DNA from 2 places in the Stenotrophomonas sp. PD6 genome. Region 1 is predicted to be linked to the other one. Evidence: riboswitches for the same ligand, from Rfam matches in the RefSeq annotation. Region 1 holds a riboswitch; the other holds the start of a gene.
What was found. Region 1 has a riboswitch for thiamine pyrophosphate ahead of thiC (phosphomethylpyrimidine synthase ThiC). Riboswitches for the same ligand answer to the same signal wherever they lie in the genome.
Positions count from the first base shown of each region.

Region 2: linked by a shared signal. The riboswitch ahead of ACOZHM_RS06920 (TonB-dependent receptor) and the one ahead of thiC (phosphomethylpyrimidine synthase ThiC) in region 1 are both predicted to bind thiamine pyrophosphate.

Region 1 covers NZ_JBLZQD010000006.1:160,605-164,996, forward strand. The annotation lists gene ACOZHM_RS11170 (BCCT family transporter) at 354-1,925, opposite strand; TPP riboswitch at 2,146-2,247, shown strand; gene thiC (phosphomethylpyrimidine synthase ThiC) at 2,362-4,239, shown strand; gene ACOZHM_RS11180 (ion channel) at 4,373-4,392, shown strand, end outside.
Region 2 covers NZ_JBLZQD010000003.1:255,795-260,186, reverse strand. The annotation lists gene ACOZHM_RS06930 (response regulator) at 1-384, shown strand, start outside; gene ACOZHM_RS06925 (phosphotransferase enzyme family protein) at 420-1,511, shown strand; TPP riboswitch at 1,552-1,647, shown strand; gene ACOZHM_RS06920 (TonB-dependent receptor) at 1,707-3,878, shown strand; gene pnuC (nicotinamide riboside transporter PnuC) at 3,875-4,392, shown strand, end outside.

The sequences.
Region 1 (4,392 bases):
TAGCCCCCGGAGGGACGCTCCAAAACATGGATGTTTTGGAGCAGCCTACAAGGACGTACTTGCGGCGTGTCCCGGAGCGGGGCTGCCCGCCGGCCGCCCCAGCACGGATGAACTGAAACGCTGCTCTTGAGCGCTAGGTATCCGCTCGCGATGCCTCATAACGATGGGTTCACGGCGTGTCCCGGAGCGGGGCTGCCCGCCGGCCGCCCCAGCACGGATGAACTGAAACGCTGCTCTTGAGCGCCAGGTATCTGCTCGCGATGCCTCATAAGGAAGGGTTCACGGCGTGTCCCGGAGCGTGGCTGCCCGACGGCCGCCCCGGCACGCAGAAACTGAAACGCTGCTCTTGAGCGCTAGGTATCCGCCCGCGACGCCTCATCGCGTGTCTCTTCCTGCGCGGCAATCTCGCGCTCGATCCACGCATCCATCATCCGCCGCGCGCGCAGCGCGCGGCGGCGCTGCAGCTGGTATTCCATGTCCAGCACGCGGTACAGCGACCACATTACCGCCAACATCAGCAGCGCGAAGGGCAGGGCGGCGATGGTGATCATGCCCTGCAGCGCGTCCAGCCCGCCGGCAAGCAGCAGCGCGCCCGCGATCAGGGCGATGGCCACGCCCCAGGTGATCTTGCGCGACAGCGGCGGGTCGCCCGCATCGTCGGTGGACATGCTGGCCAGCACCAGCACGGCCGAGTCGGCCGAGGTGACGAAGAAGATCATCAGCAGCACCAGCGCAATCACTGAGAGCACCGTGGGCATCGGCAGGCTGTCGAACATGGTGAACAGCACCGTCTCGTAGCCGTTGCCCAGCGCCTGCACCAGGTCCACATGCCCGAAGATCTGCGACCACAACGCAGTGCCGCCGAACACCGAGAACCACAGGAAGCCGAGCAGGCTCGGCGCGATCACCACGCCCAGCACGAACTCGCGGATGCTGCGCCCGCGCGACACGCGCGCGATGAACGAGCCCACGAACGGGGCCCACGCGATCCACCAGGCCCAGTAGAAGATCGTCCAGTCTGCCACCCAGGTGCTGCCCGAGAACGGCGACATGCGCAGGCTCATGGTCACCAGCTGGTTGAGGTAGGCGCCGATGGTGGTGGTGAAGGTGTCGAAGATGAAGCCGGTCGGACCCAGCACCAGCACCAGCGCCAGCAGCAGGGCGGCCAGGGCAAGGTTGATGTTGGACAGCCACTTGATGCCACGGTGCACGCCGCTGGTGGTCGAGGCCATGTACAGCACGAACGCCACCGCGATGACGGTCAGCTGCAGCGGGACGCCGGCGTGGATGCCGAACACGCGCTCCAGCCCGGCGGCGATCTGGATGGTGCCGAAGCCCAGCGTGGTGGCCACGCCGATTGCGGTCGCCACGACGGCGGCCACGTTCACCACGGTGCCGATCCAGCCGCGATGATGCGCGCCGATCAGGGGCTGCAGCAGGTCGCTGACAAGGCCGCGCCCATTGCGGTTGAACTGGAACCACGCCATGGCCAGGCCGATCAGGGCGTAGATCGCCCACGGGTGCAGGCCCCAATGGAAGAAGGCGTAGCGCATCGAGGCGCGGGCGGCTTCCATGCTCTGCGGGGCCAGGCCTTCGGGCGGGGTGACGAAGTGCGAGACCGGCTCGGCCGCGCCCCAGAACACCAGGCCGATGCCCATGCCGGCGGCGAACAGCATCGACATCCAGCTGGCGTTGGAGAAGTCGGGCTCGGCATCCTCACCGCCGATGCGCAGCGAGCCCAGCCGGCCGAACGCCAGGTAGAGCAGGAACGAAAGGGTGATGAACACCACCAGCAGATACAGCCAGCCGGTGCTGCGGATGATATGCACCAGGCCACTCTGCACCACGGTGTTGAACGGGCCCGGCGCGACGCCGGCGACCAGCACCAGCAACAGCACCAGTGCGATTGAAATTCGGAACACCATGCAGGCGCGTCTCCGTACAGGCGCGAGCCGCAGCTCGCAGTCTCCAGCGGCACGGCGGCAACGACTGGCATGATTCGGGCCGGTCGAGCCGGACACAGCGGACAGCGCAGCAGCGGCGTCGCTGCGCGGCAGTCTAGCCAATGCGGCATGACAACCCTGTTCACGGTGCGCGCCTGGCTACACGCGGCGAGGCAACTTCGCCGTGGTTGTGGTCTAATCCGCCCCGAAGCGGGGGTACCGCGGCCAGGTGGCCACGGTTGAGACAGTCCCTTCGAACCTGATCCGGTTGATACCGGCGTAGGGAAGCTTCGCAACAGCCGATGCACCGCGCCGCCCAGCTCCCCGCCTGGCATCCGCGCGCCGTGCGCCTGCCGTGCGCCGCCGCTTCGTCCCTTGCCGTGCGAACCCTCGCACCGATAACCCAGGACGATGCCCGATGAACGCACACCCTTCCGCCCTGCAGCAACAGGCCCAGCAGCTGTCCGAATCGGTCACGCGACCCATTCCCGGCTCGCGCAAGATCCACGTGGCGGGTTCGCGCAGCGACCTGCAGGTGCCCATGCGCGAGATCGCGCTGACCCGCACGCCCACCCTGTTCGGCGGCGAAGAGAACGCGCCGCTGACGGTGTACGACACATCGGGTCCGTATACCGATCCGGAGGCCCGCATCGACCTGTCCACCGGCCTGCCGGCGCTGCGCGCGGGCTGGGTGGCCGAGCGCGGCGACACCGAGCTGCTGGAGCGGCTGAGCTCGGCGTTCGGGCGTTCGCGCGAAACCGACGCCCGCCTGGACGCAGTGCGCTTCCCCTCGCGCCTGCAGCCGCGCCGCGCGGTGGCCGGTGCCAACGTCACGCAGATGCACTACGCCCGGCGCGGCATCATCACACCCGAAATGGAGTTCGTGGCGATCCGCGAGAACCAGCGCATCGAGGCGATCCGCGACAAGGCGTTGCTGATGCAGCATCCGGGCCAGTCGTTCGGGGCATCGATTCCCGCTTCGATCACGCCCGAGTTCGTGCGTGAGGAGATCGCACGCGGCCGCGCGGTGCTGCCCAACAACATCAACCACCCCGAAAGCGAGCCGATGATCATCGGCCGCAACTTCCTGACCAAGATCAACGCCAACATCGGCAACAGCGCGGTGTCCTCCGGCATCGCCGAGGAGGTGGAGAAGCTGGTGTGGGCGATCCGCTGGGGCGGCGACACCGTGATGGATCTGTCCACCGGCAAGCACATCCACGAAACCCGCGAATGGATCCTGCGCAATTCGCCGGTGGCGATCGGCACGGTGCCGATCTACCAGGCGCTGGAAAAGGTGGACGGGCGCGCGGAAGAACTGAGCTGGGAGATCTTCCGCGACACCCTCATCGAACAGGCCGAGCAGGGCGTGGACTACTTCACCATCCATGCCGGTGTGCTGCTGCGCCACGTGCCGCTGACCGCCAAGCGCGTGACCGGCATCGTTTCGCGCGGCGGTTCGATCATGGCCAAGTGGTGCCTGGCCCACCACCGCGAGAACTTCCTCTACACGCGCTTCGAGGACATCTGCGAGATCATGAAGGCCTACGACGTGACCTTCTCGCTGGGCGATGGCCTGCGCCCCGGCTGCATCGCCGATGCCAACGACGCCGCGCAGTTCGGTGAACTCGAAGCGTTGGGCGAGTTGACCAAGATCGCGTGGAAACATGACGTTCAGACCATGATCGAGGGCCCCGGCCATGTGCCGATGCAGCTGATCAAGGAGAACATGGACAAGCAGCTGCGCGAATGTGGCGAGGCGCCGTTCTATACGCTGGGGCCGCTCACCACCGACATCGCACCGGGCTATGACCACATCACCAGCGCGATCGGTGCGGCCATGATCGGCTGGTATGGCACCGCCATGCTCTGCTACGTCACGCCCAAGGAGCACCTGGGCCTGCCCAACCGCCAGGATGTGCGCGACGGCATCATGGCCTATCGCATCGCCGCGCATGCCGCCGACCTGGCCAAGGGCCACCCGGGCGCGCAGGTGCGCGACAACGCGCTGAGCAAGGCACGCTTCGAGTTCCGCTGGGAGGACCAGTTCCATCTCGGCCTCGATCCGGAGAAGGCCAAGGAGTTCCACGACGAGACCCTGCCCAAGGATGCGCACAAGCTGGCGCACTTCTGCTCCATGTGCGGCCCGCATTTCTGCTCGATGAAGATCACCCAGGACGTGCGCGACTATGCGGCGGGGCAGGGGCTGGACGAGCAGGCGGCGCTGGCGGCCGGCATGGCCGAGAAGTCCACGCAGTTCCGCGAACTGGGCGCCGAGGTCTACCGACCGGGGTAGGTCACGACCATTGGTCGTGACGCCATAGGGTCATGACCCGCCAAACGCGCGGGTGCCGGGGCGGCCATCATGCCGCCTCGGTGCGCGCTCCGCTAAGCTTCGGCCCACCGACACAGGGGCAGGGACCACCACGATGGCGATCGCACGCACCAC
Region 2 (4,392 bases), on a different contig from region 1:
AGCGTCTCCAACAACCTGGCGATCCTGCGCATGGTGGTCTCCACCGGCGTGCTGGGGCTGGTGGACAAGGCCTCGTCGATGGATGAGCTGCCGCTGGCGATCCAAACCGTTTACCGCGGGCAGCCGTACATCAGCCGCACATTGAAGGCCCGCATTGACGCGATCGGCACGCAGGGGGTGGACGAGGACCGAGCCCGTCAACTGTCGCCACGCGAAGTGGAGGTACTGCGCCTGCTCAGCAGCGGCCTGAAGGTGAAAGAGATCGCCCTGCACCTGCACAAGAGCGTCAGCACCATCAGCAGGCAGAAGGGCGATGCGATGCTCAAGCTGGGCCTCAAGGGCGATGCGGAACTGTTCGACTACCTGCGCGACGGCCATCTTTGAACGACCACCGCGTACAAGGCCTCGATAACGACGAGGTGACCGCAGACTGGCCGGCCATCGGTGACGGTGAGCTGGCCTGGCTGCGCGAACACCACGCCGCGCTGGACGGCGACTGCCGGCTGCTGTGGCACAGCCCGCGGCCGTTCTCCGCTGCGGCGCTGGTCGACTGCGGGGGGCGGCGCTGCTTCGTCAAACGCCATGCCGTGCAGGTGCGCCCGGCGCGCGTGCTCGAGGAGGAGCACCGCTTCATGGCGCATCTGGCCGGCGCAGGCCTGCCGGTCGTGCAGGTGTTGCCCGCCCGCTCGGGCACCACCGCGCTCGAACACGACGGCTGGACCTACGAGGTCCATGCAGAAGGCGCGGGAGAGGATCTGTACCGCAACTACCCGTCGTGGACGCCGCTTGCCCATGCCGCGCAGGCGCACACGGCCGGCGCGATGCTGGCCCGGCTGCACCGTGCCGCCGCCGACTACCACGCGCCGCAGCGCGGCACCCACCTGCTGGTGGCGCGCGACGACCTGATCCGCGCCGCCGACCCGGTGGCGGCACTGCGCCAGCAACTGGCCGAACGCCCCGGCCTGGCCGCCTACCTGTCGCGCCAGCCGTGGGAACAGGACCTGCAGCGCGCGGTACTGCCCTGGCAGCGCGCGCTGGCCGGGCGCCTGCAGGCGGAGCCGGTGCTGTGGGGCCATAACGACTGGCACGCATCCAACCTGCTGTGGAGCGGCCACGGCCCGGACGCCAGCATCGCCACCATCTTCGACTTCGGCCTGGCCTCGCCGGCCAGCGCGCTGTTCGATCTGGCCACGGCCATCGAACGCAACGCCATCGCCTGGCTGGCGGATGACGCGGACGGCCCGGTCGCCCACCCGGACATCGCCCTGGCCCTGCTCGCCGGCTACCGCCAGGAGCGGCCCCTGTCGGCGGCGCAGGTGCACCTGCTGGCCGATCTGCTGCCGGTGGTCCACCTGGACTTCGCGCTGTCGGAAGTGGAGTACTTCCAAGGGGTTACCGGCTCGAGCGCCAATGCCGACGTGGCCTACCACACCTTCCTGCTGGGCCATGCGGACTGGTTCGCCGGGCCGCGCGGGCGCGCCCTGCTGGGCGGCCTGCACGCCGCCGCCTGACATCCAGGCTCGCAACGGCCGCCGTTTGGTGGAAAAATGACCGCTGAAGCGGGGGTGCCTGGCGTTGCCAGGCTGAGAGAGTCCCTTGGAACCTGATCCGGTTTGCACCGGCGTAGGGAGCTTTGAGCAGCGAGCGCACCGACCTGGTGCGCGCGTGCGCCTTCGCTTCGTCTCCTTTGGCTGATGACGACTCGAATGAACCGCTGCTACCGCCTCACGCTCCTGACCGCCGCCCTCTGCGCCGCGCTGCCGCTGCATGCCAGTGAGGCCGATGCCGGCACGGGCGAGCGTTCGCCTACCGACCTGGCCGGTGTCCGCGTGCAGGCACGCAAGCCCGCCGCGGCCCTTCCGCCGTCCAGCAGCTTTGGCAGCGCCGACTGGAAGAACACGCCGGCTTCGGTGAACGTGCTCGACGCCGCCGTGCTCGACCGCCTGCAGGTACGCACGCTGTCGGAACTGGCCCGCCACGATGCGTCGCTGGGCGACAGCTACGCGCCGGTCGGCTATTACCAGAACATCGCCATTCGCGGCTTCGCGCTGGACCCGGCCACCGGCTACCGCTTCAACGGTCTGTCCATCGCCGGCGAACAGCGGCTGGCGCTGGAGAACGTGCAGCAGGTGGAGATACTCAAGGGCGAGGCCGGCCTGGCCGCGGGCGTGATGGCGCCGGGCGGCATCATCAACTACGTGGGCAAGCGCCCCATCGACATCACCACCGTCACCCTGGCCACCGATTCGGAAGGCTCGCGCTACGCCGCGGTGGACGTGGGCCGCTGGCTCACGCCGCGCTTCGGGTTGCGCTTCAATGCCGCCTGGGATGACAGCGCGTCCTACATCGACCATGCCGACGGCCGCCGCAATTTCTACTCGCTGGCCGCCGACTGGCTGATCGGCGAGCACGGCAAGCTGGAAGTGGACGCCAACTACCAGACCAGCGCGCAGCGCTCGGCCTCGGGTTACCAGTTGCTGGGGGGCAGCGCACTGCCGCGCGGCGTGGACCGCAGCCGCATGCTCGGCCACCAGCCGTGGCAGCAGCCGGTGGGCATCGACAGCACCAACATCACCGCGCTGCATACCTACGATTTCAGCCCGGACTGGCAGTCGCGCGTGTCAGTCGGCCACAGCCGCTCGGTGATCGACGACAACGTCGCCTTCGCCTACGGCTGCTACTACGCCGCCGCCTGCGCCGATGGCAGCACGCCGGGCAATTACTTCGCACCGGATGGCGACTACGACATCTACGATTACCGCAGCCCCGATGACACGCGCCGCAATGACGAGCTGCGCGCCGAGCTGCGCGGGCACTTCGCCACTGGCGCGCTCACGCACGAACTGTCGGTCGGGCTGAGCGCGTTCCATCGCACGGTGGACAAGCACCAGAACGTCAACGAGTACGTCGGCACCGCCAACATCGACGATGCGCAGGTGCCGGTGTTCGATCCCTCGCCGCTGCAGCCGGGTCCGTCGGCACGCCGCCTGGACAGCTGGCAGCGTGCACTCTTCGCGCTGGACCGGATCAGCATCGGCGACGACTGGCAGTGGCTGGCCGGCGGCCGCTACGTGCGCCTGGACGAGCGCGCCTACGACAAGCGCGGCACCCCGGAACGGCACAGCCGCATGTCGCAGTTCCTGCCGCAGACAGCGTTGGTGTGGAAGGCCACCGACCAGCTCAATGTCTACGCCAGCTACGTTGAAGGACTGTCGCTGGGCCAGGAAGCGCCGTTCTGGACCTCCAACGGCAGCGCCTTCCTGCCCGCCATGCAGTCGCGCCAGCGCGAGGTGGGCGTCAAGTACGCGGCCACCGACGGGCTGATGCTGGGCGCGGCCGTGTTCCGCACCCGCCAACCGTTCCAGTACGCCAAGCCGGATGACAGCGAGGCCGGCTTCACCTTCGTGCAGGAAGGCACCCAGACCCACACCGGGCTGGAGCTGAGCGGCAACGGGCAGCTCACAGAGCGCTTGGCGCTGACCGCCAGCGCCAGCGTGCTGCAGGCGCGCGCACGCGATGCCGGCACGGCGTACTACGACGGCCAGCAGCTGGTGAACGTGCCCAAGGTGCGCGCCGCCGTGCACGTGGACTACGCCCTGCCCTTCGCGCCCGGCCTGGACGTGAGCGGCGGCTGGCGCTACGCCTCCTCCAATGCGGCGACGGTGGATGGCAGCGTGAAGGCACCGGCGTATTCGGTGTTCGATGCGGGCCTGCGCTTCCGGCACGCGCTGCGCGAGCATCCGGTGACCTGGACGCTCGCGGTGGACAACGTGTTCGACCGCTTCTACTGGCGTGATACCGGCAGCAGCTACGGCGATTACTACCTGTTCGCCGGTGCACCGCGCCAGGCGCGCCTGTCGGTGACGGTCGGGCTATGAACCCGGCCGTGCTCGAATGGTCGGCGGTGGTGGCCAGCCTGCTCGGGGTCTGGCTGATGGCGCGCCGGCGCATGCTGGCCTGGCCGGTGGGCCTGGTGGCGGTGGGGCTGTACGCGGTGGTGTTCATCGAGGCCAGGCTGTACTCGGACACGCTGCTGCAGGTCGCCTTCGGCGGCTTCCTGCTGTACGGCTGGCTCAGCTGGCACCGCCACGCCGAACAGGACGGCGCCATCGTGATCGCGCCGCTGCCGCGCAGGACGCTGCTGCGTGACCTCGCGGTGGGCATCGTGTTCGGCATCGCACTGGGCGCGGCCATGCACACCTGGACCAACGCCGCGCTGCCGTGGCTGGACGCGATGCTGGCGGCGTTGAGCCTGGTGGCGCAGTGGTGGCAGGCCCGGCGCCATGTCGCCACGTGGTGGCTGTGGATCGTGGTCGACGTGGTCTACGTGGCCATGTATCTGGTCAAGTCACTGGACGTGACCGCCGGGCTGTACCTGGTGTTCGTCGGCAT